2 regions of the Dyella sp. 05T440 genome follow, and region 2 is predicted to be linked to the other one. Evidence: predicted binding sites of a transcription regulator. Region 2 holds the regulator's gene; the other holds the start of a gene.
What was found. The regulator FliA, encoded in region 2, starts transcription of late flagellar genes. The targets are predictions, from matches to a motif close to TAAAGTTTNNCNNNCNNNGGCCGATAA.
Positions count from the first base shown of each region.

Region 1: the regulator FliA is predicted to act here: its motif matches at 11,874-11,900, upstream of AC1DE1_RS08885 (methyl-accepting chemotaxis protein).

Region 1 covers NZ_JBFTKN010000005.1:441,005-458,295, reverse strand. Annotated here, with positions in the region: gene AC1DE1_RS08930 (sensor histidine kinase) at 1-843, opposite strand, end outside; gene AC1DE1_RS08925 (sensor histidine kinase) at 840-1,991, opposite strand; gene AC1DE1_RS08920 (ABC transporter permease) at 2,097-2,882, opposite strand; gene AC1DE1_RS08915 (ABC transporter ATP-binding protein) at 2,882-3,796, opposite strand; gene AC1DE1_RS08910 (aminotransferase class III-fold pyridoxal phosphate-dependent enzyme) at 4,084-5,589, shown strand; gene AC1DE1_RS08905 (lamin tail domain-containing protein) at 5,764-8,586, shown strand; gene AC1DE1_RS08900 (PsiF family protein) at 8,805-9,149, shown strand; gene AC1DE1_RS08895 (ATP-binding cassette domain-containing protein) at 9,413-11,011, shown strand; gene upp (uracil phosphoribosyltransferase) at 11,043-11,684, shown strand; gene AC1DE1_RS08885 (methyl-accepting chemotaxis protein) at 11,932-13,569, shown strand; gene AC1DE1_RS08880 (EAL domain-containing protein) at 13,583-15,376, shown strand; gene pip (prolyl aminopeptidase) at 15,428-16,384, opposite strand; gene AC1DE1_RS08870 (YncE family protein) at 16,495-17,291, opposite strand, start outside.
Region 2 covers NZ_JBFTKN010000011.1:58,884-74,118, forward strand. Annotated here, with positions in the region: gene fliR (flagellar biosynthetic protein FliR) at 1-179, shown strand, start outside; gene flhB (flagellar biosynthesis protein FlhB) at 190-1,326, shown strand; gene flhA (flagellar biosynthesis protein FlhA) at 1,337-3,427, shown strand; gene flhF (flagellar biosynthesis protein FlhF) at 3,571-4,995, shown strand; gene AC1DE1_RS15175 (nucleotide-binding protein) at 4,992-5,933, shown strand; gene AC1DE1_RS15180 (RNA polymerase sigma factor FliA) at 5,935-6,708, shown strand; gene cheY (chemotaxis response regulator CheY) at 6,866-7,273, shown strand; gene AC1DE1_RS15190 (protein phosphatase CheZ) at 7,270-7,911, shown strand; gene AC1DE1_RS15195 (chemotaxis protein CheA) at 7,915-9,870, shown strand; gene AC1DE1_RS15200 (flagellar motor protein) at 9,872-10,612, shown strand; gene motD (flagellar motor protein MotD) at 10,628-11,779, shown strand; gene AC1DE1_RS15210 (chemotaxis protein CheW) at 11,832-12,293, shown strand; gene AC1DE1_RS15215 (AI-2E family transporter) at 12,380-14,317, shown strand; gene AC1DE1_RS15220 (SphA family protein) at 14,562-15,235, shown strand, end outside.

The DNA of each region.
Region 1 (17,291 bases), on a different contig from region 2:
GGGCAGCTGGACCTCGCAGGGAAAAGCGCCATGGAAACCGACGCCGGAGGCTTCCAGCATGAGCCGGGCCGACACCAGTTCCGCGGCCAGATCGCCGCGCCGCATGCCGGTTACCGCCGTGCGCACTTCGGCCAGTGCATGGCGCGCGACGCGTTCGACTTCCTCCATTTCACGCTGGGCGCGCTCCGCATCGACCAGCGCGAGTTTGCGCGCGAGTTCGGACTTCAGCGCCACCAGCGACAAGGTGTGACCGAGCAAGTCGTGCAGGTCGCGGCCAATGCGTTCGCGTTCGGCCAGGGTGGCGAGGCGGCGTACTTCTTCCTGCGACAGACGCAGCGCCACGTCCTTGCGCTGGTTGTTCATGCGCAGGAAATGCCCAAAGCCAGAGGTCAATGACACGAAGACGATCAACAGCATGACCCAGGGCGAGACATGCAGCTCATAGGCGACGATAGCCGTAGGCATGGCCAGGATAGCCAAGGCCGTCAGCCAGCGACGCACCGACGACAGGTAGGCAAAGCACATGGCCGAGGAGACTACGTAACCGATCGCCACGCCGTTGTAAGGCCACACCATCAAACCGAGCACAGCGATGCCCGCGGCATACCAGGCCAGTTGTCGATAGGGCGCCGTGTATACCTTGAAGTGCAAATACAGATACAGCGGCACTGAGATCAGCGTGGGCACCAGCCAGCGCGTCCATACGGCCCGGGGATCGGTGATCGGCCCGATCAGCAGCGCAGCGACCCACACCAGATTCGCCATGGCCTCCCAGCGCAGGTAACTGGAGGAACCGAGCCTGCCCAGCAGGGAGTCGGGATGCGGTTTCAGCCAACGGCTCATGTCGCCTGCCGCTCCTGCGGTGACCAACCCGTCGCCGGCGAATCGGGCGTCCCGTCGATCTGGCCAAGGTCGCGAAATACCGAGCGCGGACGCAGCGGCACGGTGATGATTAGGCGGGTGCCTTGTCCCACCGGCGAGAGCACCTCCAGGGTGCCGCCCAGTGCTTTGACCCGTTCGCACATGCCCTTGAGGCCATTGCCTTGTACATCGATGCCGCCGCGGCCATCGTCCTGGATGCACAGCTTCAGCGTCTGATTGGCCACGTCGGTGAGCACCCGCGCACGACTCGCTCGCGCGTGCCGCGCGATGTTGGTGACGGCTTCGCGCAGGACGAGTGCCAGTCCTCGCTCGACCTCGACCGGCAAGGAAGGCGGCAGCTCGCCGCATTCGAACGATACGGCCGACGATTCCAGCATCAGTCGCGCCGCGGCGAGTTCGGCGGCCAGATCGGTGGCGCGTATGCCCGACACCGCCGTGCGAACCTCCTGCAAAGCATGCCGGGCCACACGTTCGGCCTCGGCCATTTCGCGCTTGGCCGCTTCGGTATCGCGATCGAACAGCTTGCGCGACAGCTCCAGCTTCAAGGTGATCAGCGACAGCGTGTGTCCCAGCAAGTCATGCAGATCGCGACCGATACGCTCGCGCTCGGCCAGCGCCGCCAGCCGGCGTACTTCATCGTGCGACAGCCGAAGCTCGGCTTCCTTTTCTTCACTGAGGCGCTCGGCGTGCACCACCAGGCCGACAATGATCGAGGTGACGGGTATCCAGATGATCGCCTGCCACGGATAGTGCAGCAGGCGCACCTCGACGATGAGCATCACGTTGAGGACTGCGAGCAGCCCCATGTAGATGCTCAGCTTCATGCGGCAGCTGCGCAGCATGATGGTGCCGTACACGAAATAAGTGAGCCCGCTGGGGTACCAGCGCAGCAGCAGCATCGACAAGGCGACCAGGGCCAAGGCGTAGTAACGCGACTGGCGCCGGGACGCGATGCAAGCCTGTGCATACAGAATCAGGAACAGCGGATAACTGAAGAGAGTGATCCAGGCCCACTGCCAGGTGTAGTGATCGAACGCGGGTATCACGAACACCCACACCGACCACAGCAGATGCACCGCATCCACCCACGGCGACTTGCCTTTGTGCATGCTGATCGCCGCCAGAGAATCCGGCGCCGGCGTAAACCAAGCTCGTAGCCACTGACGCACCGTGTCCCGCTCCCCGTGATCCGTCCGCCCTTCGTGCATGCTACTTCAACCCACCCGATGCAGGCGCCGGGCCGCCAGCAGGAAGAAACCCACGCCATAGGCCATGAGCACAAGCAGGTGCGGCCATGCGTTGGAGTGACCCAGCCCGAGCGAACCCAGCGCTAGCTGCTGCAGGTGGGCGCTGGGCCAGACCGGTGCCATGCGCTGCAGCGCCTGCGGGAGTGCGGAAAGCGGAATCCACAGCCCCGACAGGAACGACATGGGCAAATAGATGAGGTTGATGACGCCCGGCGCACCCTGACCTTTCACCAGCGTGCCCACCAGCATGCCCAGTGCGCAGAACGGCAGCACGCCCAACATGCCGGTGACGATGAACACCAGCGCCTGCAGCACGCCCAACTGCACGTGCGCCAGACCGATGCCCAGCGCCAGCAGCAACAGCATCACCATGGCGGCGGCCAGCATCGCCATCACCATCTTGCCCAGCAGATACGCGCCGGGCGGCATCGGCATCGCCCGCTTGAGCGTCAGCAGGCCGTTTTCACGCTCCATCGCCAACGAGACGCCAAAGCCGAACAGACCCGGGCTCATCACGCCGAACACGCCATAGCTGGCGAGCAGATAGCGGGCCGTGTTCGCATCGGCGTTGTGATTCATCACGATGCCAAACAGCAGGTAGAACATGGTGGGAAACAAGGTCACCGGCAGCAGGAAACCGGGTGCGCGGAAGTAGCGCAGGCATTCGCTGCGCGCCTCCATGGCGTAGGCTCCAAGCAGGCGGCGCGACGTCATGCCTTGATACGGCAAACGTTGGATGGCGGTCACGGACATTACGCAGCCTCCTTGTCGGCGACGCTCTCGCGAGTCAATTCGGTGAACGCCTCGGCGAGGCCGGCGCGACGCACTTCCAGTTCCGACAGCAAGGGATCGGCATCGAGCAAGCGGCGCAGCACGCGTTCGGGCGCATCGCTGTGCAAAAGCAGGTGCGTCCCGTCGCGTTCGGCATGCGATACGTGCGGCCATTGCGCGAGCGCGCTCGCATCGAGATCGCTGATGCAGCGGATGCGCGTGACCGCGACATGCGCACGCAGCTCATCCACGCTGCCCTGGCTCAATACGCGTCCCTTGCCAAGCACTACCACGCGTTGCGCCAGCGCTTCGGCTTCTTCCAGGTAATGTGTGGTGAGCACGACGGAGCAACCTTCGGCGAGGAGTCGTCCAATCGCCGCCCATAGTTTTTGCCGTGCGTCGATATCCATGCCGACCGTGGGCTCATCCAGAAACAGCAACTCCGGCCTTCCGCACAACGCCAGCGCAAACTGCACGCGGCGCTGCTGGCCACCGGACAGCGCTGCATAGCGACGGGAGAGCAGATCGGTCACACCGGCCATCTCCGCGCTTTCCGCCAGCGAACGCGGCGCGGGGTAATAACTCATGGTGAGGCGTAACAGTTCCGATACAGTCAGCGTCGATGGCAGAAAGGCCGACTGCAGCATCACGCCGATGCGACGGCGCGCGTCGATCGCCTGCGGATCCTGGCCAAACAATTCCACCTTGCCCGCGTCGGCGCGCAACAATCCCAGCAGCAGGCCGATCGCCGTGCTTTTGCCAGCGCCGTTGGGGCCGAGCAAGGCGAGCAGTTCGCCGCGGTGCAGCATGAGGTCCAGACCATCCAGCGCCGTTAAAGCGCCGTAACGTTTGACTGCGCCAGACAGGCTGGCCACCACTGCGGCAGATGGGTTCATGGCTCCTCCTTGTTGCCTGCCATGCTAGGCAGTGCAAGGGTTTGCCGGCAGTTGACCCCGTCAGCTACCACACATGACAAGCGTCACCCGGGGTACCGGCGGCGACACCGCCGCGCTATGCTCAGGCAGTCGTTGCATTGCCACATCCGTGACGGATCGCAGTGCGGCATGGCTCTCACGGGCCAAGAGAAACGCTGAACGGTTTCGCGTTTCCGCAACGCATTCGTAGACATATCGATGCGCATGCCATCGGGACGGCAGGCAAGTCGACTTTGAAGGAGTTACCCATGGGTGTGATTGATCAGCTGCGCGAAATGCGCGAATTCGGCGGCGCACCGCAGACCAGTGGCCTCGATGACGCCACCATCGAACGCTACGCGGGCAGTCATCCTGACCTGGTGCAGGCGATCAGCGATGCAGTGACGCGTCATCGTGAACTGCGCGCTGAACTCGGCGACTTCCTCAAGCTCGACGAAGCCGAACAGATGGCGCAGGTGCAGTCCGAATTCGTCAACTTCTATCCGGACGATGCCATCAACCCGTACCTGCCCGCTGCTGCGCGCGGCCCGTGGGTAGTGAGTTTCAAGGGCGCCGTGATCCACGACAACGGCGGCTACGGCATGCTTGGCTTTGGCCACAACAACGCCGCCATCGACGCCGCGCTGGCACGTCCGCAAGTGATGGCCAACGTGATGACGCCGAGCATCTCGCAGATGCGTTTTGCCAAGGCGATGGATCGCGAACTGGGCCGCCACCGCGACGGCAATCCGTATACGCGTTACCTCGCGCTCAATTCCGGTTCGGAGTCGGTGGGCCTGGCCTGTCGCATTGCCGACGTCAATGCCAAGCTGCTGACCGATCCGGGCGCACGCTATGCCGGTCGCACCATCAAGCGCCTGGTGGTGAAGGGCGCCTTCCACGGTCGCACCGACAAGCCGGCGCTGTATTCCGATTCCACGCGCAAGACTTACCTGCAGCACCTGGCCAGCTATCGCCACGAAGACACGCTGCTCACCGTGCAGCCTTACGACATCGCCCAGCTCGAAGCCGTGTTTGCCGACGCGGACAAGAACGGCTGGTTTATCGAGGCGATGTTCCTGGAACCGGTGATGGGCGAAGGCGATCCGGGCCGCGCGGTGACGCCGGAGTTCTACCAGAAGGCGCGCGCGCTCACCGAAGCGCACGGTTCGCTGTTGCTGGTCGACTCCATCCAGGCGGGCCTGCGTGCGCACGGCGTGTTGTCGGTCACCGATTATCCGGGCTTCGAGAAACTCGCGCCGCCGGATATGGAAACCTTCTCCAAGGCGCTCAACGCCGGCCAGTATCCGTTGTCCGTGCTTGCTGTGACTGCGCGCACCGCCGAGCTGTACCGCAAGGGCATCTACGGCAACACCATGACGGCCAATCCGCGCGCGCTCGACGTGGCGCTCGCCACGCTCGACCTGCTCACCGACGAGGTGCGCAACAACATCCGCGAGCGCGGCAAGGAATTCGTCGACAAGCTCAATGCGCTCAAGAACGAACTGGGCGGCCTGATCACCAAGGTGCAGGGCACCGGTCTGCTGTTCTCCTGCGAACTGGCACCGGAGTTCAAGTGCTACGGCGCCGATTCGATCGAGGAGTTCATGCGCGAGCGCGGCGTCGGCGTGATCCACGGCGGTACCAACTCGCTGCGCTTCACGCCGCACTTCCTGGTGACCAGCGACGAAGTGGACCTGGTCGTTTCGCATGTGCGTCAGGCCCTGCTGCAGGGGCCGCGCAAGCTCAAGACGGTGAAGGCCGAAGCGGCCTGAGGCAGCGACATGACCGGCGTCGTTCACGCAACGTCGACGATGCCGGTCACACAGCAGAACGCAAAGCGCTTCGCAAAATGAAGCGCTACCGCAACTTCCTTCGCAAAACTGTCGCAATAGCTACTTAGCCTCTCCCTGATGGGGTCCGCCCCGGACCCAGGAAGGGAGTGGTTAATGAAACCAGCGCACATTCGACGTGCCCTATTAGTCGCACTGTTGCTCGCCCTGTCGGCAACCGCTGCGCAAGCGGCAGATCTCAGCATCAGTCAGTTTCGCGTCCGTGGCCCCGCCGGCGGCAACGACGAATTCGTCGAGCTGTTCAACAGCGGCAGCAAGGCGCTGGATCTGTCGGGCTACAAATTCAACGCCTCCAACGTCAGCGGTACCACCGGCACGCGCCTGACGCTGCCGAGCGGCACGTCCATCGCGCCGGGCTGCTATCTGTTGCTCACCAACAGCGCGAGCAGCGGTTATTCCGGCAGCGTGGCCGGCGATCTCAAGTACAGCACGGGTGTCACCGACGACGGCGGTCTGGCCATCCTCGATGGTTCGGGCCAGCTGGTTGATCAGGTGGGCCTCTCCACCGGTTCCGCGTACAAGGCCGGCACGCCGCTGGCGTCGCTGGGCACCACCAATGCCGATAAGGGCTATGGCCGCAAGCCCACGGCCGCGGGCCTGCCGCAAAACACCGGCGACAACCAGGCGGATTTCAACGTGGTGTCTCCCACGGCGCCGCACAACAGCGCAAGCTCGTGCGTGGTGCTGGGCCAGGCCTTGTCCATCGCCGACGCAAGCGCCACAGTGCGCGGTGCTGCGGACGTCCAAATGCCCTTCACCGTCTCACTCACCCAGCCTGCACCCACGGGTGGCGTCGCGGTGCACGTGGCGACGCTCGATGGCACGGCTACGGTTGCCAATCATGACTACGACGCGCTCGATACCAACGTCAGCATCGCCGAAGGGCAGATGCAGGCGAACTTCAACGTGGTGGTGCATGGCCGCACCACGCCAAGCGACGACAAGGCTTTCGAAGTCAAGCTGAGCCAGCCCAGCGGCAACCTTCCGCTGTCGCGCGATACGGCGATCGGCGCCATTCTCTACGACATCCCGGTCACCGCCGAAATCTGGCAGATCCAGGGCCGCGATCAGATCTCGCCGCTGCTCGGCAAGCCGGTGAAGACCACGGGCAACATCGTCACCGCGGTGGGCCCGGCGGGCTTCACCATGCAGACGCCCGACACGCGCGCCGATGCCGATCCGCTCACCTCCAACGGCATCTATGTATTTACCTCCAGCACGCCGACGGTGGCGGTGGGCGATGTGGTGAACGTGGACGCCAGGGTCGCCAACTACTATCAGTTGCCCGAACTCACCAGCCCCGTGGTGACGGTGAGCTCGCATGGCGCGCGCCTGCCGAAGGCGGTGGTGTTTGGCGATGCGGTTCCTTCGTCCGATCCCACCAAGCTGTCCTGCGGCGCGACGAACTTCCAGTGCTTCGTGGGCATGCGCGTGGTGATCGAGAACGGCATGATCAACACGGGCAACAAGCGTTTCAGCGGCGAGCCGTATGCGGAAGTGAGCATCACCGCGAACGGCAAGCGCTCGTTGCGTCTCCCCGGCGTGCGCTATGGCGTGCCGGTGCCTGACGGTGTGCAGCTAGCCAACTGGAGCGGCAACCCGGAAGTATTCAAGATGAATACCGCGGACTTCGGCGCCGTGCCGCTCAACACGCCGTTCGTGGCGGGCACCACGTTCCGAGCCGAAGGCATCATCTCCTACGACTTCGGTGCCTACACCTTCATCCCGACCAAGATCAGCTTGAAGCACGTCGCGGAAATGCCGCGCTCCGTTTCACCGACCGCGCCGTACGCACTGCGCATCGGTGCGTTCAACACCGAGCGCTTCTGCGACACCAACTTCAACACCGTCTTTACCTGCAGCGGCGACAGCAAGGAGCCGACGGCCGATGAAGTGGCCTTGAAGACGCAGCGCCTGTCCGCCTATATCGGCAGCGTGCTGCAGTTGCCCGACGTGTTGTCAGTGGAGGAAGTGAAGAGCCTGCCGCTGCTGCAGGGCCTGGCCACGCAGCTGGGTGACGACTATCGCGCCAAGTACCAGGCCTATCTGGTGCCCGGACACGATCCCAGCGGCATCAACGTGGGCTTCCTGGTGCGCAGCGATCGCGTTCGCGTGGTCTCCGTGCAGCAACTGGCCGCTGACGAAACCTGGAACGACAACGGCCAGACCGCGTTCGTGCACGACCATCCGCCGCTGTTGCTCACCGCCGAAGCGCGCGGCGTTCGCTTCCAGGTGATCTCGGTGCACATGAAGGCTCGCACCAACGTCGACGACAACGACGACAGCGCCGTGCGCGACCGTCAGAAGCGCTTCCTGCAAGCCAGTTCGCTGGCACGCCAGGTGCAGAACCTGCAGGGCGCCAATCCGTGGCTGCCGTTGATGGTGGTGGGCGACTTCAATGCCTACCAGTTCAGCGATGGCTGGGTGGACGTGGTGGGACTGGCGTCGGGCAAGTACAAGGACAGCGAAAACCAGCTGAAGCTGGGCAAGAACATCGTGCGCCCGGCACTGTGGAATGCGGTCGAATCGGTGCCGCAGAACGATCGCTACTCGTTCCTCTACACCGAGGCATTTGGTCCGATCCAGGGCTATACCGCGGCAGGCTCCGGCAACTCGGGCCGCGAAGTGCCGACGGTGCAGGTGCTCGATCATGCGTTGATGAACGACGTCGCCCGACTGCGCTTCCTGAAGATGCAGTACGGCCGCGCCGACCTCGATGCGCCGGTGCAGACCAAGGCCGATGCTGCCACCGCCACCGACGTGCGCAAGGCGATTGGCGTGTCCGATCACGATGGTTTCGTGGTCGATCTGTTCGTGCCGGGATTGTTCGGCGAACAAGGCCATGGTCATCACGATGACGACGACCACGGGCATGGCCATCACGACGACGATGACCAAGGGCACGACCACGGTCACTGATCGGTAGCTTCAGATCCCTGGGAGGCCACGCCCGGCGACGGGCGTGGCCTTTCCTTTGGCGCCCCGCCAGGCTAAGAAAAGTCCGATTCTCCTGTCCCCCTCCGGCTTGCTGAACGGGACGCCTCGGCGACCGCTCGTGCCCTCCCACGCGACCTGTCGGCAGGCATAGACTTGCGACGCCGGCGTTCGCCGGTCATGTCATCCAGGAGGGTACCCGCATGTCTTCGCGTTTGAGTCTGATGGTTGCCAGCGTTGCGCTGGCCTTCGCTGCCTCCACCGCCTTTGCCGCGCCGCAGGCGGCAAGCAGCAGCGCGCCCGCCAAGAACTCGCAGCAGCAGCGCATGACCGACTGCAACAAGCAGGCCACGGGCAAGACCGGCGACGAGCGCAAGACCTTCATGAGCAGCTGCCTGAAGGGCGAAAGCGCCGCACCGGCCAAGATGACCCAGCAGGAAAAGATGAAGGCCTGCAATGCCGATCCGCATGCCAAGACGCTCAAGGGCGACGAGCGCAAGCAGTTCATGAGCGCCTGCCTGAGCGGTACGCCCAACGCGGGCCATTGATCGCATTTTTGAGCAAGCCACCAGGGCGCCGGTTTTATCGGCGCCCTTTTTATTGCCGCTTGAGGTTCTGCTGCTATCCTGCGCACTCTCAAGCCTTCCAGGGATTCACCGCCGACATGCGCCTCTAAGCCGCTCGCCTGCCAACCGATTGCTCCCACTTTGGGTGCGTTGCGTCTGGCCACGAGTGACAGGGCGGTCGACATCCCTCAGCGCGCTTAAGCGCCAGACCCCTTGTCGTATGCCACTCCCCTGCCGGAGGGTCTATGACAGCCATAGCCATATTTATCCACCAGCTCGGCTTTGCTTTGCCGGGTCGCGATCCCGTTTTCGAAAAACTCGAGACGTCCTTTTCCGTTGGCCGCCATGCACTGGTCGGACGCAATGGCAGCGGCAAGTCTCTGCTCGGTCAGATCCTTGCTGGCCGGATCGAACCCACCCACGGCCAGGTCGCGCGCACCGTCGAGCTCGCCTATCTACCGCAACGCTGGTCGGCGTTCGGCGGCAGCATCGCTGCGGCATTGGGCGTGGAGCACAAACTCGATGCGCTGCGCCGGATCGAGGCAGGCAGCGTTGATCCTGCGGATTTCCAGGCGCTTGCCGACGACTGGACCGTGTACGAACGGGCTAGTCGATGGCTGGAACAGGCCGCGCTACCGAGCGATCTGGCACGGCCATGGGAGAGCCTCAGCGGCGGCGAACGCGTGCGCCTGCAGCTCACGCAGTTGTTCGAACACGACCAGCATTTCCTGATACTCGATGAGCCGGGCAATCACCTGGATCGTCGCGGCCGACATTGGTTGCGCGAAAAGCTGACGGCACACGCGGGCGGCTATCTGCTGATCAGCCACGACCGCGCACTACTGGCCGACGTGGAAAGCATCGACGAACTCTCGCCGCAAGGCTTGCGTCGCTATGGCGGCGACTACGCCGCCTATGCCCCGCGACGCGATGCCGACCAACAGGCGGCCGGGCGGCAGTTGGACCAGGCGCGACGCGAGCAGAAGATGCTTGAGCGCAAACAGCACGAAGAGCGGCAACGTCTCGCCAGGCAACAACAGAAAGCCCAGCGCGAACGTGCAAACGCGAACATGCCCACCATCCTGCTGGATCGACGCAAGCAGCGCTCGGAAGACACCGGTGCCCGCCTGCTCACCGCGCAGCGCTTGCAACAAGCCAGGCAACACGAACAACTCTCCGAAGCCCGTGCTCGCGTGGACGTGCATCGCGCCCAGCGTTTCGACCTGGGTGAGCATGCGGCGACGCGTGCATCGTTCCAATTGCACGACTTCATACCGCCCTACGGACATGACCAGCCGATCAATCTGCATCTCGCACCGGGCGAACGCCTTTACCTGCACGGCGACAACGGCAGCGGCAAATCCAGCCTGCTCGCCGCCATTGCCGGGCGTTTACCCCCACGCGGCGGACAACTCCGGCGTGGTGAACGCTTGCTGCTGATCGACCAGCACTACAGCTTGCTGGATGACCAACACAGCGCTCTGGAGAACCTGCGCGAGCTATCGCCCGGCCATGCACCGACGCGCTATCGTGAATATCTCGCGGGCATCGGCCTGCGTGGCGAGCGTGCCGACGTGGCCGCCGGTGCGCTGAGCGGGGGCGAACGCGTGAAGCTCGCCCTGCTGGCACTCGACAGCGCGCGTGAACCCTATGACCTTTTGCTGCTCGACGAGCCGGACAGCCATCTGGATCTGGACAGCCGCCAGCTGCTCGAGCAGGCATTGGCGACCTATCGCGGCTCGCTGATCCTGGTCAGCCACGATGCGGAACTGGTCGCGAAGGCGGGTATCGATCGCGAGCTTCGTCTGGACAAACCGCTCGCCCTCATCACGCCGCGTGAGTGACAATTCACCGACTCTGCCGCCAGGTTTGCCCATGAAAATCGTCGAAGTCCATCACCCCCTGATCCAGCACAAGCTCGGCCTGATGCGTCGCGCCGGCATCAGCACCAAGGAATTTCGCGAGCTGGCCTCGGAAGTGGCTTCGCTGTTGACCTACGAAGCCACCAAGGATCTGGAAACGGTCGAGCAGCGCATCGAAGGCTGGGCCGGTCCGCTCACCGTGCACCAGATCAAGGGCAAGAAGGTCACCATCGTGCCGATCCTGCGCGCCGGCCTGGGCATGCTGCCCGGCGTGCTCGACATGATTCCCGCAGCCAAGGTGAGCGTGGTCGGCCTGCAGCGCAACGAGGAGACGCTCGAGCCCATCACCTATTACGAGAAGCTCACTGGCCGCATGGACGAGCGCATCGCGCTGATCGTCGATCCCATGCTGGCCACCGCCGGCACCCTGGTTGCCACGGTGGACATGCTCAAGGCCGCCGGTTGCAAGCGCATCAAGGGACTGTTCCTGGTCGCCGCGCCCGAAGGCCTCAAGCGCATCGAAGCGGCGCATCCGGATGTGGAGATCTATACCGCGTCCATCGACGAGCGGCTCAACGAGCACGGCTACATCCTGCCCGGGCTCGGCGATGCGGGCGACAAGATCTTCGGCACCAAGCAATTGCCCGCCAGCTGAGCATCGGCATCTCACGTTCCGCCAAAACCCCGCCCTCATCGGCGGGGTTTTTCTTTGACTCAAGCATGAGAAGTGCAGCACATAAGTCACGGAGACGACATCTTCCCGTGCCATGATTTCCGCGTCGCCTCGACCCCGCGAGGCAGTCATAACAAGTTGAATATAAAGCGCTTTTCCTGCATTTTTGGCTAAAGTTACCGCGCGGTGAGCCGACAGCTCTTGCAGTTCCCTCACCCCGGACTTCCCCATGTTCAAGTTCTCCAAGCCGACCACCGGATTGACGCTGCGCCAGCGTCTGCTGTTGCGCCTGCTGGCCATCGTGTCGCTGCTGGCGATCACCTGCGTGGCCGGCATGGTGCAGTTGCATCGCGCGGATACGCGCATCCAGGGTCTGGTCGACGGTTCGCTCAGCCCGGTCGCCGACGTGGGCCGTGTGCAGAACGACTACAACAGCACACTGCAGGTGCTGGTCCATGCCGTGATGTCCCAGTTGCCCTCGGCGGTGGAAGACGCACACACGCGCATCCACGCCGATCGCATCGATGCCGAGCGCCACTGGAAGACGCTGCTGGGCAGCGAACTGGCGCAGGAACAGGCGCAGGCGCTCAAGCTCACCACCGCCCATCGCGCCGAAGCCGACCGCATCATCGACGAGACCCTCGCCCTGCTCGATGCGGGTCAGTTCGATATCGGCGGCCTCAAGCTCACCACCGAAGTGCAGCCGGCCTATGAGCCCCTGCAGAGCGACTTCGCCAACCTGTTCCAGTCCGCGCTGGCCAAGGGCAACCAGCAGGTGACCATGCAGCGCGCGGCGGACCGCGACGGTATGGTGCTCTTGCTGGTGCTGCTGGGCGTGGCGCTCGCCGTCACCATCCTGATGGATGGCGCGCTGATGCGCTCGCTCATGCAACGCCTCACGCGCGCCACGCAGGTGGCCGAACGCATCGCCGCCGGCACGCTGGGCGAGGCGATCGACGTCGGCTCCAACGACGAGCTGGGCAAACTGCTGGGCGCGCTCGCCTCCATGGATACCCAGCTCACCCAGGTGCTGACCGAAGTACGCGTCGGTGCCGAATCGGTGGGCGAACGCGCGCGTCGGCTTGCCTTGGACAACGAAGCGCTGAGCTCGCGCACGCAGGCACAAGCGGCCAGCCTGGAGCAGACAAGCGCGTCGATGACCCATATGGCGGATACCGCCGCACTGGGTGCGGGCCACGCCGATGGCGCAGCGGCCGCGGCACGCGATGCCCTGGAGCACGCCGAGCATGGCCGCCAGGTGGCAGACGAAGCCATCGATTCGATGCTCGCCATCGAAAAGGCCAGCCGCGATATCGCGGAGATCGTCGACCTGGTCGACAGCATTGCGTTCCAGACCAACCTGCTCTCGCTCAACGCAGCCATCGAAGCGGCGCAGGCAGGCGAACGCGGCCGCGGATTCGCCGTGGTGGCCACCGAAGTGCGCCAGCTCGCGCGCCGTTGCGTGGATGCCGGCAAGGACATCCGTCGCCTGGTGGAACGCAGCGGCGACGCCGTCGTCACCGCACGCGAACGCGTGACGCGCTCGGGCGAGGCGCTCGACGGCATCGTGCTCAGCATCGCCAATGTATCGACGCGCGTCTCGCAGATATCCGGCGCCACGCTGTCCCAGGTCAGTGGCATCGGCCAGGTCAATCGCGCGGTGATGGCGATGGACGGCATGACCCAGGCCAACGCCGAGCTGGTGGAAGACATCAAGTACACCGGCCGCGCGCTGGCCACTGATGCCGACACGCTGATGCGGCAAGTCGCGTTTTTCCGCCTTCCCCAAACGGAAGGCCACCATGGGTCGCCGCATGAAGCGGGGCTCTCATCTGCCAAGGTGCATCCAACGCGGGCCGCGGCCTGACATCGAACAGGGCATGCCAGCCAGCCCCCTCCCCCACTACACGCCACAAGCCGTGCTTGAGCGCGCGCTCGCCGCAGGAAGCCTGCAGCCGGTCTTTCAGCCGGTGGTGCGCGTGGACACGCTCGAAGTGGTGGCGCACGAGGGCCTGAGCCGCTGTGCCTTCATGCCGGGCGAGCTGTCGATCCTCGATCTGCTGGATCTGGCCCGCATGGAGGGCCGACTGGCGGAGCTGGAATTGCATGCCGCACGCACGCTATGCAGTGCGTTCGAAGCGCAGGCGGCAGCGGGCCGCCTGCTGGTGAACCTGAGCGCACACGCCATCCTGCACGACACCTTGCGCCCGGACGACGTGCTGCTGGCACTGTCGGCCTGCGGCCTCGACCCCGCCCGCGTCACCATCGAAGTGACCGAGCGCGATGTGGTGGAAAGCCCTGCCCGCCTCGCCCATGCCCTGGGCTATCTGCGTGCGCATGGCATCCGCGTCGCGCTGGACGATTTCGGCAATGGCCATTCCAACTTCGAGATGTGGAACGAGATCCACCCCGACGTGGTGAAGATCGACCGATACCTCATCAACGGCGTGTCGCGCAGCGCGGGTCGCCTGGCCATCGTGCGCTCGCTTTGCCAGGTCGCCGAATCACTGGGCACTGACCTAGTCGGCGAAGGCGTGGAAGACCCGGCGGACCTGCGCGTCTTGCGCGACCTGGGTATTCCCTATGCGCAAGGCTTCCTGATTGGCCGTCCTGCCGAACACATTGTCCGCGAAGCCAGCGCCGAATCTCGGCAAGTATTGCGTACGGCGGCAGTGTCAGTGCTGCCGCGCCCGCGCGGCCCGGTCACGCAGCGTCCCACGCAAGTGAGCCACCTGTTGATCGAGGCGCCCGCCGTGCAGCCGCGTCAGACCAACGACGAGGTGATGGCGCTGTTCGTCGATCATCCCGAGCTGCACGCGGTGGCGGTGGTAAAGGACGGGCATCCGATCGGCCTGATCAATCGCCGCCTGGTCAACGAGCGCATGGCGCAGCCCTTTGCCCGCGAACTGCTGGCGCGCAAGTCATGCACGGCGCTGATGAACAGCGCGCCGCTGGTATGCGATGAAAACCGCAGCCTCGAAAGCCTGGCCGACGTGCTGCGCGGCGAAGATCAACGCTATCTCGCCGACGGTTTCATCGTGACGCGCAAGGGCGTCTATCTGGGCCTGGGCACGGGCGAGGCCCTGGTGCGTCGCGTGAGCGAGCTGCGTATCGAAGCAGCGCGGCACGCGAACCCGCTGACCTTCCTGCCCGGCAATATTCCCACTACCGAACATCTGGAACGGCTGATCGATGGCGGCGAGTGTTTCACCGTGGTGCACGTCGATCTCACCGACTTCAAACCGTTCAACGATCACTACGGCTATTCGCGCGGCGACGAGATGATCCGCCTGCTGTCAGGGCTGCTGAGCGAGCACGTGGACCCGGCGCTGGATTTCATCGGCCATATCGGCGGCGACGATTTCGTGGTGCTGTTCCAGAGCGGCGACTGGGAGGCACGCTGCCAGCGGGTGATCGATGCGTTCAATGCGCGCTCGCCGCAACTGTTCGATGCGCTGGACATCTTCCACGGCGGACTGCAAGGCAAGGATCGTCGCGGCGAGCCGCAATTCTTCCCGTTTACGACGGTGGTGATGGGAGCAGTGGAGCTGGCGCCACCGCTGCCGCAACGCGCGCAATCGATCGCCATGCTCGCCGCGCGCGCCAAGCGCCAGGCCAAGCGTGCGCACGTCAGCCTGCACGTGTTTCCCCGGCTGGCCATGTCGCAGACATAAGAAAACCCCGGCAGATGGCTACCGGGGTTCGCGTACGTCAGTGGGGCTCAATCAGCCGCGGAAACGATCGGTCGCGTTGATCAGCTCCGAGATATTGCCCGGCTCGAATGCCGAGTGACCGGCGTCCTGCACGATGCGCAGATCGGCTTCCGGCCATGCTCGATGCAGATCCCAGGCGCTGCGCATCGGGCACACCACGTCGTAGCGACCCTGCACGATCACGGCAGGAATCTTGCGGATGCGCTCGACGTTGCGCAGCAGCTGGTCGTCGTGTTCGAAGAAGCCGCCGTGCACGAAGTAGTGGCATTCGATGCGGGCGAACGCCAGTGCGAATTCGTCTTCGCCGCTGGACTGGATATGGCTTTCGTCCTGCCACAGGTAACTGGTGGCGCCCTCCCATACCGACCATGCACGCGCCGCTTCCACGCGTTCGATCGGGTCGCTGCTGGTCAGGCGACGGTAGTAGGCGCTCATCAGGTCGCCGTGCTCCACCTCGGGGATCGCCTTCAGATAGGTTTCCCAGGCATCGGGATACAGCGCGTCGCAACCCTTCTGGTAGAACCACTCCAGTTCCCAGCGACGCAGCATGAAGATGCCGCGCAGCACCAGCTCAGTCACGCGCTCCGGATGGGTCTGCGCATAGGCGAGCGCCAGCGTCGAACCCCAGGAGCCGCCGAACACCTGCCAGCGATCGATGCCCAGATGCCCGCGGATGCGCTCGATGTCGTTGACCAGGTTCCAGGTGGTGTTTTCGTGCAATTCCGCGTGCGGCGTGGACTTGCCGCAGCCGCGCTGATCGAACAGCACGATGCGATACACCGCCGGATCGAAGAAGCGCCGGCACTTCGGATTGGTGCCGCCACCCGGGCCGCCGTGCAGGAACACTACCGGCTTGCCGTTGGGATTGCCGCTCTGTTCGTAGTACAGCGTGTGCAGGTCCGACACCTTGAGCATGCCGGTGTCATACGGCTCGATCTCGGGATACAGGGTGCGAAGTTCCTGCGACATGCTCGATGCTCCTGAAGCGAACGGGGACGGCCTATAAGGCTATCACGCCGCCCCTGATCGCCTCTTTCACCCAGACCGCCGGCGCACCTCTCAGTGCGCCGGAGACAGCCTCAGGGCGCGCCGACCGTCAGCACCGTGAAGCTATCCGGCACGATGTCCGGGCGAGCGCCCTCCTTCGGTGCCGACGCCCACTTGGCCGCCGAGAGGTAGAGCCGATGCAGCTTGGGATCGAGCGTGAGCGTGCGGGCGCTGGGCTGAGTCGGAATAGATGCGACCACGCTGTAGTGATCGGCGTCCTTCTGGCGCACGGCCGTGATATCACCGCTTTCGCCATTGGAGCTGTACGCCATCGAGGTGGCCTCATCGAAGACCACCGCATCCGGGCCTTCGCCGATCGGCACCCGCGCCACGGCCTGGCCGTTCTCGGCATTGGTCACGGCCATCTGCTTGTTGTCGCAAACAGAAAACAGGCGATGCAGCTTGCGGTCAATCGCCAGGCCGGTCGGCGCTTCGCAACCGCCCAGCGACCACGTCGCTGCCACGGTGTTGCTGGTCGTGTCGATCTTCACCAGCTGTGCCGTGTCTTCAATATTCACGTAGATCGATCCGGCCTCGTCGCTTTGCGCGAATTCCGGCTTGCCGGGCAAGGCCACCGTGGCCGTCACGGTATTGGTGGCAGGGTCAATCACGCTGAAAGAATGTCCCTTGCCGTTGAACGTGAACACGTGCTTCGACGCCGGGTCGTAGGCAATGGCATCGGGCTTCTCGCCCGTGCCGCCAATGGTCGCCACGACATTGAAGGTGTCGAGGTCAAACACCGTGACCGAAGCGGCCTGCCCGTTGCTGGCATAGCCACGATGCGCCGACTGATCCAGCGCCACGCCGTGTACGCCCTTCGTGCCGGGAA
Region 2 (15,235 bases):
TCGGTTTTGCCGCGATCAGTCGTGCGGCTCCGTCGATGAATCTGTTCGCGGTGGGTTTCCCGATCACGGTGACCCTGGGTTTCGTCGCGCTGTGGCTGTCGCTGCACACCTTGCCGGGTGCCTTCGAGTCCTTGCAGAACACCGCATGGACGCTGATGCACGAGCTGGCAGGCGGTTGAGGGATACGCCATGGCAGAGAACGACGATCAGGAACGCACTGAACAACCATCCGAAAAGCGCCTGCGCGAATCGCGCGAAAAGGGCGACGTTCCCCGGTCGCGCGACCTTTCGGGCGCGGTGGTGGTGCTTGCCGGCGTGTCCGCGCTGATGAATGGCGGCGCAGCGGCAATGGAACACGTGCGGCGCATCTACGGACTGGGACTGACCTATGACCGCGCTGCGTTGTTTTCCGAACAGCTGCCCGGTCGCGTGCTCTCGATGGCGATGCACGAGGCGATGTCGCTGTTTGCGCCGGTGGCGCTGGCCACCATGCTGGCCGCGCTCGCTGCGCCGCTGTTGCTCGGCGGCCTCAATTTCAGCGCCGAAGCCTTGGAGCCCAAATTCGAGCGGCTTGATCCGATCAAGGGTCTCGGCCGCATCTTTGCCATGCGTGGCCTGGTGGAGCTGGCCAAGTCGCTGCTCAAGCTGCTGCTGATCGGCGGCATCCTGGTGATGGTGCTGAAAAACTGGCAGGACGACCTGATGGCCACCGGCGTCGGCGAAGTACGCGCCGGCACCTTCAAGGCGATGAGTCTGCTGGGTCACGGTGCGCTGTTGTTCGGCTCGATCCTTGCGCTGATCGGCGGTGCCGATGCGCTGTACCAGAAGTTCGATCACAACAAGCGCCTGCGCATGACGCGCCAGGAACTGAAGGACGAATCGAAGGAAAGCGACGGCAACCCCGAGCTCAAGGGACGCATCCGGCAGCTGCAGTTCCAGATGGCGCGCAAGCGCATGATGCAGGAGCTGCCCAAGGCAGACGTGCTGATCACCAACCCTTCGCACTTTGCCGTGGCCCTGCGCTACGACGAAGGCCGCATGGGCGCGCCGCGCGTGATTGCCAAGGGCATGGACGAACTGGCGCTGCAGATCCGCCTGGTCGCTTCCAGCCATCGCATCCCCACCGTGGAAGCGCCGCCGCTGGCCCGCGCGCTGTATGCCACGACCCAGATCGATCGCGAGATTCCCTCGGCGCTGTACGTCGCCGTGGCGCAGGTGCTCGCCTATGTCTTCCAGCTCAAGCAGGCGGTGTCGCGCGGTGATGCGCCGCCGTCGGCGCCGCAACCCGATGTTGATCCGGACCTGATGGGTCCCTACAAGTTCTGACGGAACAGTGATGGCAAACACGACTGCCCTAGGCAATCTCAAGATGCTCGGACGCCGCGGCCTCGGTGCGCCGGTGATCATGCTCGCCGCACTGGCGATGCTGATGCTGCCGCTGCCGCCGTTCCTGCTGGACATGCTCTTCAGCTTCAACATCGCGTTGTCGCTGGTGATCCTGCTGGCGGTGATCTACGTGATGCGCCCGCTGGAATTCGCCGCGTTTCCCACCGTGGTGCTGATGGCGACCTTGCTGCGCCTCGCGCTCAACATCGCCTCCACGCGCGTGGTGCTGCTCAATGGCCACGACGGCCCTGGCGCCGCGGGCAAGGTGATCGAAGCGTTCGGCGAGTTCGTCATCGGCGGCAATTTCGCGGTGGGCCTGGTGGTGTTCGCCATCCTCACCATCATCAACTTCGTGGTGGTGACCAAGGGTGCCACCCGCGTGTCCGAAGTGACGGCGCGCTTCACCCTCGATGCGATGCCCGGCAAGCAGATGGCGATCGACGCCGATCTCAACGCCGGCCTGCTCAACCAGGAACAGGCGCGCGACCGTCGCCAGGAAGTGCGCGAGGAAGCGGACTTCTACGGCTCGATGGACGGCGCCTCCAAGTTCGTGCGCGGCGACGCCACCGCCGGCATTTTGATTCTGATCATCAACATCGTCGGCGGCTTCTTCGTCGGCATCTTCCAGCACGGGCTTTCCGCCGGTGAAGCCGCCAAGACTTATACGCTGCTCACCATCGGCGACGGCCTGGTGGCGCAGGTACCATCGCTGATGCTGTCCATCGCCACCGCGGTGATCGTGACGCGCGTGTCCAAGTCCACCGACATGGGCAAACAGCTCGTCGGCCAACTGTTCGGCCAGCCGCGTGCGCTCGCCGTGGCGGGCGTGGTGCTGGGCGTGATGGGACTGATCCCGGGCATGCCCAATATCGCCTTCCTGCTGCTGGGCGGCACCTGTGGCGGTGCGGCGTGGCTGATGATCAAGCGCGATCGCGAAGCGGTTGAGCGCGTGGCGAAAGCTGCCGCCGAGGTGCCGCCGCCGGCCGCGCCGACGGAACGTCTCGAACTGGGTTGGGAAGATGTCGCCAGCGTCGATCCGCTGGGCCTGGAAGTTGGCTATCGGCTGATTCCGCTGGTGGATACGCACCAGGGCGGCGAGCTGATGGGCCGCATCAAGTCGGTGCGCCGCAAGCTCTCGCAGGAGCTGGGCTTCCTGGTGCCGCCGGTGCATATCCGCGACAACCTGGACCTTGGCCCCAACACGTATCGCATCAGCCTGATGGGCGTGCCCATGGGCGAGTCCGAGGTGCACAACGATCGGCTGCTCGCGATCAACCCCGGCCGCGTGCAGGAAGGCCTGCAAGGCATCGCCACGCGCGATCCGGCGTTTGGCCTGGAAGCGCTGTGGATCGAACCGGGCCAGCGCGAAACGGCGCAGAGTCTGGGCTACACCGTGGTCGATCCGGCCACCGTGGTCGCCACGCATCTGTCGCACATCCTGCAGAGCCACGCGCACGAACTGCTCGGCCATCAGGACGTGCAGCAGCTGCTCGATCGCCTCGCGCAGACCACGCCCAAGCTGGTGGAAGACCTGGTGCCCAAGCGCCTGTCGCTGGGCGTGGTGGTCAAGGTCATGCAAAACCTGCTGGCCGAGCGGGTGCCGATCCGCAATATGCGTTCCATCGTCGAATCCTTGGCGGAGCACGCCAACCAGAGTCAGGATCCCGGCGCCCTCAGCGCTGCCGTACGCGTGGCGCTCGGTCGCCAGATCGTCCAGGAGATCTCCGGGCTCGGTACCGAGATCCCGGTCATCACGCTGGCGCCGGAGCTGGAGCAGATCCTGCTGGGATCGCTCGCAAATGGCGGCGTAGCGGGCGCCGCGGTGGAGCCAGGCCTCGCCGACCGCCTGCAGCAAGGCGTTGCCGACGCTGCGCGCAAGCAGGAAATGAGCGGCGAACCGGCCGTTTTGCTGGTCGCGCCGCAGCTGCGTCCGTGGCTCGCACGCTTCACTCGCCATGTGGCACAGAACCTGCACGTACTGGCTTACAACGAGGTGCCGGACAACCGCCGAGTGCGTTTGGTGCAGGCATTGGGTCGCTGAATCAAGCAGACGAGAGAGGGAATAGGGATGAGTAGCGAGGGCGCAAACATCGAGTCGTTGGCGAATGGGCGGTACGTGCCACGAGGCACGGCCGCGCAGGTTCGCCGCGCGTCCCTCGTCCCTGTTTCGCGGAGCAGCAAGGCATGAAGATCAAGCGTTTCGTGGCCCCGGATATGCGCCAGGCCATGCGTGAAGTGCGCGAAGACCAGGGACCGGATGCGGTGATCCTGTCCACGCGCCGGATGGACGACGGCATCGAGATCATCGCTGCCGTGGATTTCGACGAAGCCCTGGTGCGCGAAGCCGCGCGCCACGGTGCGCCGCTGGAAGTGGAAAACCGCGCACCGGCTGCTGCCGCGTCGCAGCGCGATGTGGAAGCCTCCGTTGCACGCCGTGCGGAAGTCATGCCGCCGCCGCTGCCGACGGCGAACCGTCACGAGGACGATGGCGTGACCGTGTCGCTCTCGCGTCGCGCCACCGCCGCGCCGCGCATGGAGCCGACGATCGAAACGCTGGGGGCCCGCAAGCCGGCCGCCTCGCAGGCCAAGGCGCTGGAAGAAAAATCCGCACCGGTGGAATCTGCGCAGGCCAATGTGGCCGGCGAGGTCACCGCTTCGATTCACCCCTTGCTCGAACGCGCCATGCAGGACACCGCACGCGTGCGCGCCGAACTGGGCAGCCTGCGCGACCTGCTGGAAACGCAGCTGTCCAGCCTGATCTGGAACGACCTGGAGCGCCGTCAGCCGATGCGCGCCCGTGTGCTGCGCGAAATGACGCGGCTCGGCATCGAACCGGATGTGGCCCGTCAGCTGGTCGGTGAGTTGCCGGTCGAGATCAACGCCGAGCAGGCGCGCTACCTGCCGCTGGGCGTGCTCAGCCGAAGCCTGTCGATCAGCCCGCGCGATCATTCGGAGCGCCGTGGCGTGACCGCACTGGTCGGTCCCACCGGCGTGGGCAAGACCACCACCATCGCCAAGCTCGCCGCGCGCGCGGTGATGCGCAATGGCGCATCGCAGGTCGCGCTGGTCAGCACCGATCACTACCGCATTGGCGCCGCGGCGCAGCTGGAACATTACGCCCGCCTGCTCGGCGTGCGCGTGTATCCCGCCTACGACGCCGACAGCCTGCGCCATGTACTGGAATTGCTGCGCGGCCACCACACCGTGCTGGTGGATACCGCCGGCCTGGCCGGCGGCGATCCGCGCCTGGCCGAACAGCTGGAAGTGCTGGGCAACGGCGGCGATCTGCGCGCCTGCCTGGTGATGGCGGCGAATGCACATGCCTCGTCGCTGGACGAAGCGGTGCGCGCCTACCTGCCGGTCAAGCCGCACGCCTGCATTCTCACCAAACTCGACGAGGCCCCGAGCCTCGGCGGCGCGCTGTCGGTGCTGATCCGTCACCGACTCGCGCTCGACTACGTCACCGATGGACAGCGCGTGCCCGAAGACATCGCCACAGCCGATGCGCGGGTGCTGGTGTGCCGTGCCGCGCAAGTGCTCAAGGGCACGGCGCCGGCCGATGACGTGGTGATGGCGGATCGCTTCGGACTAGCGGTGGCAAGTGCATGAGCGGTGTCTTTGCAATGAACCAGGCGATGGGGTTGGAAAGCATGCTGCGTGCGCTGACCGAACGACATAGCCGACAGGCGCCGGTCCAGGACCAGGCGTATGGATTGAGCGGCTCTGCGCCGCGCAAGCGTTGCCGCGCCATCGCGGTGGCCGGCGGCAAGGGCGGCGTGGGCAAGACCACGGTATCGGTGAACCTGGGCATGGCGCTCGCCGTGCAGGGTCACCAGGTGATCCTGCTCGATGCGGACATGAGCCTGGCCAATATCGACGTGCTGCTCGGCCTCACGCCCACGCGTCATATCGGCCACCTGCTCGACGGCGTCTGCTCGATCGAGGATCTGCTGATGACCGCGCCGCACGGCCTCAAAGTGGTGCCGGCCGGTTCGGGCACGCGTCGACTGGCGCAGCTGGGGGCGGGCGAGCACGCGGCGGTGATCCGCGCGTTTGACGATCTGGTGACACCGCCGGACTACCTGGTGGTGGATACCGCCGCAGGACTTTCCGACAACGTGGCGATGTTCGCCGCCGCCGCCGATGACGTGGTGGTGGTGGTGTGCGACGAACCAGCTTCGCTCACCGATGCGTATGCCTTGCTCAAGGTACTCAGCCGCGATTTTGGCGTGCGCCGCTTCCGCATGGTGGCGAACATGGTGCGCAACCTGGGCGAAGCCAGGCAGCTGCATCAGAAACTCGCACGAGTTTGCGATCGCTTCCTCGATGTGGCGCTGGAATTCATGGGCCATGTCCCGCATGACGAACGACTCAAGCAGGCCATCCGTCGCCAGAGCGCGGTGGTGGACCTGTGGCCGTCGAGCCGGTCGGGATTGGCATTCAAGCAATTGGCGGGTGCGGTCGATACATGGGGTGAACCCGAGCGACTGGGCCTGGATCGCATCGCCTTTTTCAGCAGGCAGGCCGCAGTAGCAACGGGGTGGTGACATGAGTGTGGCTTCCGAATATCTGCAGCTGACGCGGCAGAGTGCCGACGAACTGGTTCGCCAGCACGCTCCCTTGGTGCGAAGGATCGCCTATCACCTGATGGGTCGATTGCCGCCCAGCGTGGACGTGAGCGACCTGATTCAGGCCGGCATGATCGGTTTGCTGGAGGCCGCGCGCAATTTCACCACCGGCAAGAATGCGAGCTTCGAAACGTTTGCGGGTATCCGCATCCGTGGCGCGATGCTCGACGAATTGCGGCGCACCGACTGGACCCCACGGTCGGTGCATCGAAAAGTACGCGAAATGGCGGAGGTTGTTCGTCAGATTGAAATCGAAACCGGTTCTGATGCCGATGACGCCGAAGTGATGCGGCGACTGGGCATGGGCGCCGAGGAATATCACCAGGTGCTGGCCGACGCGGCGAGTGCACGCCTGCTCAGCCTTTCCGCACCGGATGACGCGGATGGTGGCGCGGCGTTCGACGTGGCCGATGGCGACAGCCTGAGCCCGGCGGACAGTGTCGAGCACGAAGGCATGCGCGAGGCCCTGGTGGAAGCCATCGGCGGCCTGCCCGAACGCGAGCAGCTGGTGATGTCCCTGTACTACGAGGAAGAACTGAACCTCAAGGAGATTGGTGCGGTGCTCGGCGTGACCGAATCGCGCGTGTGCCAGATCCACGGCCAGGCCATCGTGCGCTTGCGAGCGCGGATGAGCGGTTGGCATGAGGGGCAGGAAAGGAAGGCAGGAAAACGTAAAGGGGCGAGGGGCGACTAACAAGGGCGTGAGTCCGGACGGTCGCTGCGCCGTGCAGGGTCGAACCGACGTCCGGTCGTTGCGCCCTCGCAACCCGACGTCCGGTCGTTGCGCCCTCGCAACTGGTCCCTCGTCCCTGTTCAACACAAGTCATATCTACGCGCAGCGGAGAAAGCGTTTGGACAAGAATATGAAGATCCTCGTGGTGGACGACTTCTCCACCATGCGGCGCATCGTTCGCAACCTGCTGGTCGAGCTGGGTTTCAGCAACGGCCTGATCCAGGAGGCCGACGATGGCGAGAACGCCCTGACCATGTTGCGCAACAACGCCTTCGACATGGTCGTGACCGACTGGAACATGCCCAACATGACGGGCATCGACCTGTTGCGCGCGATCCGCGCCGAGCCCTCGCTGAAGGGCATGCCGGTACTCATGGTGACCGCCGAGAACAACCGCGACCAGATCATTGCCGCCGCCCAGGCCGGCGTGAACGGCTACATCGTCAAGCCGTTCACCGCCGCGACCCTGCAGGAAAAGCTGAGCAAGATCTTCGAACGTCTGGCCGCCAGCGGAGCCACCGCATGAACGCACAAGTTTCCCTGATGGCTGGCGAAGCCATGCCGCCTGAATTGCACGACCTGCTCAACAGCGCCGATGGTGCTGCCTTTGAAAAGGCCCTCGACGCGCTGGTGCGCGAGCGCGAACAGCGCGTGTTCCGCGCACTCGGCCTGCTTGCGCGCGACCTGCACGATGCCGTGCGCCGCCTCGGCGGCGACCTCGCGCAGGAAGGCGTGCCGGGCAGCGTCGCCGATGCACGCAAGCACCTGGAAGACGTGCTGGAAATGAGCTCGCAGGCCGCGCATCGCTCGCTCGATTTCGTCGAGCGCATGCGTCCGCAGGCCGACGCGCTGGCCGAGAACGCCGGTGCCGTGATCGATGGCACCACTGAAGGCGAAGTTGCGCATGTGCTGGCGACGCAGTCGCAGGCGTTCGCCCATGCTTGCCGCGATGGCCTCGCCGATTTCGTGGTCGCGCAGTCGTGGCAGGACCTTTCCGGTCAGCGCATCAAGAAGGTGGTGAATTTCATCGGCAGCGTGGAGAACTCGCTGCTGGAACTCGTGAGCCTCACCGGCGCGCTGGCGTCGGGTGAAGCCGCCGCCGGCCCGGTCAAGGTCACCAGCCAGGATGAGGCGGATCGTCTGTTGAGCGAATTCGGTTTCTGATCGATGGATCCCTCGTTCGACAACGAGTTGCGCGACGATTTCCTGGTGGAAGCCGGGGAACTGGTGCAGCGCCTGGGCGATCAGCTGATCGGGCTGGAGGCCTCGCCGCGCGACGCCGAACTGTTGAACGCGGTGTTCCGCGCGTTCCACACGGTGAAGGGCGGCGCGGGCTTTCTTGCGATCGAGCCGATGGTGCAGCTGTGCCATCACGCCGAGGATCTCCTCAACGTGGCGCGCAACGGGCAGTTGCTGCTCGACGCCAGCCGCATGGATGCGCTGCTTGAAGCGTTGGATCTGCTCAACGACATGATGGCGGCGCTGGCCGGCGGCACGGGGATGGCGATGCCGCCCGCTGGCCTGCTGCAACGCCTGATGCCGGGCAAGGCCGCTGCACCGGCGCCCAAGCCGGTGGCCGCGCCGGTAGCGCCGCCGCCGAGCGACGGCACGATCGACGATTCCGAATTCGAGGCCTTGCTCGATAGCCTCTATGGGAGCAGCGGCGCACCGGGTGCGCCCGCGGCGGTGGCCGAATCGGGCAGCATTTCCGACGACGAATTCGAAGCCTTGCTGGACAACCTGCATGGCAAGGGCGGCCAGCCTGGCGCGACGACGAACGCGGCCGTCGCATCGTCAACCGCAGGCACGATCTCGGACGACGAGTTCGAATCGCTGCTCGACAATCTTCACGGCAAGGGCGGACTACCGGGCGCGAGCGCGCCGGCATCCGCTCCTGCCCCCGCACCTGCTCCTGCCGCCGCACCGGCTAAGCAGGCGGCGCCGGCGCCCGAAAACACCGTGCGCGTGGACACCGCCCGCCTCGATGCCCTGGTGCACCGCGCCGGTGAGCTGGTGCTGGTGCGCAACCGACTGCTGAGCCTGGCGGCCAAGACCGGCGATGAAACGCTCGAGCTGGCCGCCACCGAACTCGATCGCGTGGCCGATGCCTTGCAGAACGCCGTGCTCGGCATGCGCTTGCAGCCGGTGGGCCGCTTGTTCCAGCGCTTTCCGCGCATCGTGCGCGATCTTTCGCGCCAGCTCGGCAAGGAAGTGGAACTGATCCAGGAAGGCGAGGGCACCGATCTCGATCGCAGCCTGGTCGAAGCGCTCGCCGATCCGATGGTGCACCTGATCCGCAACGCGCTCGATCACGGCCTGGAAATGCCGGACGAACGCGAGCGCGCCGGCAAGCCCCGCAAGGGCAAGGTGACGCTGGGTGCGAGCCAGCGCGGCGAGCGCATCGTGATCACCGTGTCCGACGACGGGCGCGGCATGAATCCCGAGATCCTGCGCCGCAAGGCGGTGGAGAAGGGGTTGATGGATGAGGCGCAGGCTTCGCGCCTCACCGAGAACGAATGCTACGAAATCATTTTCCGCCCTGGCTTCAGCACGGCCGCCACCGTCTCCGACATCTCCGGTCGCGGCGTGGGCATGGACGTGGTGAAGACGCGCGTGGTGGAGCTGGGCGGCACCTTGTCGGTGCGCTCGCAGCTGGGCAAAGGCAGCACGCTGGAGCTGGCCGTGCCGCTGACGCTGGCGATCCAGCGCGTGCTGATGGTGCGCGTGGGCTCGCGTCTGCTTGCGCTGCCGCTGAGCAATGTCGATGAAGTGTTCGAACTGGCCTCGGGGCAGCAACAGCAACTGGACGGGCGTGCGGTGGCTTCGCATCGCGGCCGCGCGCTCGCGCTGGCCAACCTTGGCGGCTGGATCGGTGTGGACGCTGCGCCGGGTCGCCACGTAGTGGTGCTGCACATCGGCCATATGCGCCTGGGCTGCCTGGTGCATGAAGTGCTTGGCCGCGAAGACGTGATGGTGAAACCGCTCGGCCCCCTGTTCGAAGGCGTGCCCGCCGTGGCGGGCGCCACCGTTACCGGCGACGGCCGTCTTGCGCTGGTGATGGATCTTGCCGGCTTGTCCGGCAGCGACGGTCAACTCCTCCCATCCCTCCGAGTGAATACCTGACATGGATCTGGTAAGTCTCATCGGGACGATCCTGGCCTTCGTGGTCGTGATCGTCGGCACCATCCTCAAGGGTTCCAGCGTGGAAGCGCTGTGGAATCCGGCGGCATTCGTGATCGTGTTCATGGGCACCATCGCGGCACTGCTCGTGCAGAACTCCGGCAAGGTGCTCAAGCACGCGATGTCGATGTTCCCGCTGGTGTACAAGCCGCCGCAGCACCAGCCATCGGATCTGATCAGCCGTATCGTGGGCTGGAGCGAAATTTCGCGTCGCCAGGGCCTGCTGGGCCTGGAGCCGCAGATCGACGCGGAAAACGACACCTTCGTGCGCAAAGGCCTGCAGCTGCTGGTCGACGGCAGCGAGCCCGAGGCCATCCGCGGCGTGCTCGAAGTCGAAGTGGGCGCGCGCGAACACCATGATCTGGCCGGCGCGAAAGTGTTCGAGCAGGCAGGCATCTTCTCGCCGACGATGGGCATCATCGGCGCGGTGATGGGCCTGATGGCGGTGATGCAGAATCTGGCCGATCCGAGCAAGCTCGGCCACGGCATTGCCGCTGCGTTCGTGGCGACGATCTACGGCGTGGCGCTGGCCAACTTGTGGATGCTGCCGATGTCGGCGCGCCTGAAGGCGCTGATCCACAAGCAGACGCAGATGCGCGAAATCCTCATCGAAGGCCTCGTCTCCATCGCCGAGGGCGCCAACCCTCGCCAGATCGAAGCGAAGCTCCAGGGTTACCTGGCGTAACGGAGGCGCAGCGTTGTGGCCAGGAAGAAGAAACACCACGAAGACCACGTCAATCACGAGGCCTGGGCCATTCCCTACGCCGACCTGATGACGCTGCTGCTCGCCTTCTTCGTGGTGATGTACGCGGTCTCGGTGGTAAACGAAGGCAAGTACCGCGTGATGTCCAACTCCATCATCGAGGCGTTCAATGGCTCCAGCCACGTGATCGCGCCGATGCCGCAGACGCGTGCGCAGCCGCACAATGTCGATCCGGCGATTGCCTCGCCGGGGAGCCAGCCTGGCGCGGCGACCATCCCGGTAAGCGTGCCCATTCCAGGACGCCCGCAGATGGTGCGCGCCGTGGATACCCGTGCCGCCTCCCCGGTGGAAGAGAAGCGCAATCTCGAAGTGATCCGCGACCAGGTGGTGCGCGCGCTGCAGCCCTTGATCGACAAGCAGATGGTGATCGTGCGCAAGACCACCTCGTGGCTGGAAGTGGAGCTGCGTACCGACATCCTGTTCCCCAGCGGCGTGGCGAAACTGTCGCCGGAAGCCAACGAAGTGCTCAACAGCATGGCCTCGATCCTCAAGCCATTCCCCAATACGGTGCGCATCGAGGGCTATACCGACGACAGGCCGATCAACACCGCGATGTATCCGTCCAACTGGGAGCTGTCCGCCGCCCGCGCGGCGAGCGTGGCGCGCCTGTTCACGGAGCAGGGCGTGGATCCGACCCGCCTGGGCATCATGGGCTGGGGCGAATACCACCCCAATGCCGACAACGCGACGGAAGACGGTCGCAATCGCAATCGCCGCGTGCTGATCGTGGTGCTCAGCGAAGAAGGCGAGCCCAAGCGATTGGAAAACAATGCACCGGGCGCAGGCCAGCTCACCGCCGACAGGCAGGGCGCGCCGGCTCCCGCAGCCTCCGTCGCGTCCCCGGCCAGCGCCGCCGTGGTCGCCAACACCAAGCCCGCCACAGCCGTGCCCACGGTGGAAGTGGTGGCGCCCCGGTTGATCGACGAAGTTCCGGTGAACCAGGTAATCCTCGCCAAGCCCCAGCGCAGCGTGCCGGAGGACGTCGACTCCGGTCCGGAAGTGACGCCACGCGCCAGTCTGCCCAACGTCGCGGCGGGTGCGATCACCGTGGGATCGGCCCACGTGGCCGCGCCGGAGCATGGCCCGTGATTTGCAAGCCGGTAGTACCCAACACCCATCCCACCGTCGGGGAGCCATCGCCATGAAACATGTACAGAACGCCCAGCACTGGCTGTCCTTCCGCATCGGCGGGCAGTTGTATGCCGCGCCGCTGACGCAGGTGAGCGAAGTGTTGCGCGATGGCGAGCTGACCCCGGTGCCGGGTTCGGCGCACGACGTGCTGGGCATCCGTCACCTGCGCGGCCGCATTGTGCCCGTGCTCGATGGACGCCGTCGCCTGGGGCTGCCCGACGAAATGCGTGTCGACCCATTCCAGGTGCGTCAGGTGATGCTCTCGCATGGTCCGCATCTGGTCGGCATTCGCGTGGATGCGGTTGGCGACCTGCTGGACGCCGCCGCCGCCGATATCGCACCGCCGCTGCCGGGCGCCATGGCGCGTGAAGACGATCCCGTGCACGGCGTATTGCCATCACAGGGCGGCTTCGTAGCCTTGCTGGATGTGCGCCGCCTGTGCCGCTTGCCGCTGGAACAAGAAGCGGCCTGACCCAACCGACATCGGGCAAGGCTATCCTTGCGCTATCCGGGACGACGTCGTCGTCCCGGACACGCCGCGGTGTAGAGGAGATGCCCATGTCGTCGCAAGACCCCACTTTGCCCGCCGTGACGGCGAGCCAGCGCGCGGTTGTCATCATCGCCGCGGCATCGGTGCTGGCGTTGCTGTACTTCGGGCGTGAGGTGCTGGTGCCGATCATCCTGGCGCTCTTTCTCAGCCTGCTGATGGCGCCATGGGTGCGCTTGTATCGCCGCATCGGCCTAGGCCACGGCATGTCGGTGATGATTGCGGTGCTGGCGCTGGTGGTCATCGTGACCGGCACGACGGCGATGATGGGCACGCAGGTAGTGCATGTGGCGCGCAGCCTGCCGCAGTACGAGGCGACCATTCACACCAAGGTGCAGTCGCTGCGCGAACAAACGGTGGGACGCCTGGATCTCCTCAGTGGCGAACTGGGCAAGGTGATCGACGAATCCGGCCAAGGGTCGGCACCTGTCACGGGTGCGGCCGCGCCCCCTTATCTGACCAACGCGCCTGCCGTGCCCAAGCCGGCATCAACCGCGACCAAGCTGCCTAGTGCGCCGGTGTCGGTGATCACTCGGGTGCTGTCCACCGCGTGGGTCCCGGTGGAAACGGCGGGCATCGTGCTGGTGGTCCTGATTTTTGTGCTGCTGGAACACGAAGCCCTGCGCGACCGCTTCATCCGTCTCGCCGGCGGTGCGGACCTGCGCGCCACCACGGCCGCGATCAACGATGCAGGCGAGCGGCTCTCGCGCTTTTTCATCTCCACTTTCTCGGTCAACTTTGGCGTAGGCGTGGCGATCTGGCTGGGCCTGGCCGTCATCGGCGTGCCCAGCGCCCTGCTGTGGGGCCTGCTCACGGCGGTGATGCGCTTCGTGCCTTACATCGGTGTGTGGCTGGTGGCTGCCGTGGTGAGCTTGTTCGCGGCCGCCGTGGCGCCGGGTTGGTCGCTGCTGCTGATGACGGTGATGTTGTACCTGGTGGTCGAGATCATCGTGTCGCAGCTGATCGAGCCGTTTCTGTACGGGCACACCACGGGCCTGTCGCCACTCGCCGTCGTAGTGGCCGCGATTTTCTGGAGCTGGTTGTGGGGTCCGGTGGGCCTGCTGATGTCCACGCCGCTGACGCTTTGCCTGGTGGTAGCGGGCCGTCACGTGCAGGCGTTGAACCTGCTCAATATCCTGCTCGGGGACACGCCGGCGCTGACCATGCCGCAACGCGTGTATCAGCGCGCCTTGTCGGGCGATGCGAGCGAGATCTTGAGCGAGGCGCGCGAATTCCTGAAACGCAAAAGCTTCGCCGCATATTGCGACGCGGTGCTGCTGCCCGCGTTGCAGCTGGCGCGCATCGACCTGGCGGCTGGCGCGATCAGCACCGAGCAGCAGACTGCGGTCAAGCGCGCCATCGTGACCGTGGTGGAGACGCTCGACAGCCATGAAAGCAAATGGGCGCGCTGGCGCCGTCGCAGCTCGGTGCTGGAGAGCGTGAGCATCGGCCGCAGCCTGCGCCAGCACCGCGAAGATGCGTTTGGTCGCTGGCAGGGGCCGCTCGCCGTTGCGCCGCGCTCAGTCGTGCTTTGCCTGGGCCTGGGTTCGGTCGCCAGCGACTTTGCCACCGAACTGCTCACCCGCATCCTGCGCGACCTGAATATCGATGCGCGCCATCTTTCCGTCGAGGATTTTGCAGCCTTCGACGCCGAGCCGCATCCGGAAGCCACGCCCAACGCTGTGTCGATGGTCTACATCGTCAGCACCCACCCGACCAAGGAGCGCGAGAGCTTCGACGAGGCCGTTGCGTTGACTCGCCGCGGGATTCCGGATGCCTGCCTGGTTGGTGTGTTCTTTCCCGAACCGCTGGCGGCGACGGAAGTGGAGCCGCCGGTCAATGCCGAGCTCAACGAAGTGGTCACGTCGCTGGAGCAGGCGGCGCAGCAGGCGATTGCGCGCTTTCCGGAAGGTGGCGTGGAGCGCGAGGTTCGCGGCGCCACTATCTGACGGCGCGTGTCCTGACACCGCAGCGCCCAGACCGCACGGATGCCGTCGCGCGGATCGCATGTCGCAAGATCATGGCGCGGCATTTTTGGTACGCGGCCCGCACGCCGTTCTGCGTATTTCTACGTAGATCCAGTAGGTGGATTTTCGCTTGTCCGACTCCCGTGATCCGTAGAGGCTGAGGCCGTGCGGGCAGTCCGGCTGCCGCACGAAACGCGCATGCCGTCGCGCCACGCCTGGAGCTGTCATGAAACGAATCGCGCTGTATGGCGTCCCGTTGGCTGCGCTGTTTGCCTTGCCACTGCACGCCACGGAAACGGGCGTTGGCCGCTCCATCACCGGCATGCAGGCGACGTCGTACTCGGGCCTGATACCCCCGGAGCCGGGGCTCACCTGGCAATACGGCTATGCGTATTACGACGGCTCGATCAGCGCGTCCAAGCAGGTGCCTATCGCCGGCGGCGGCTCGGCGCTGGGTCTCAAGGCGGAGTTCCAGCTGGCCACGATCACCGGCCTGTATATCTGGAAGACGGCGCCTTCGTCCTGGAATTTTGCCTCGATGATGACCATGCCCTTTGCCTACGTCGATGCCAACGTCAACGCACGGCTCGGCGGTTTCAGCGCGAGTCGCTCATCCCACGTGCTGGGGCCGTACGACTTGTTCTTCGCGCCCGTGATCGCCAGCCATCATTTCAGCCAGACGCAGCACATGTCGTTCTCGCTGTACTTCTATGCGCCCACCGGCGACTACAAGGATGGCCGCCTGGCCAATGCCAGCCTCAACACCTGGACCTTCTCGCCCACCATTGGCTATACCGGGTTGTTCGACCAGGGCTCGCTGGAATGGAGCGCCACCACGGCAGTGGACTTCTACACCAAGGACAAGGCGACCAATTACCAGAATGGTTCGGTGTATCGCCT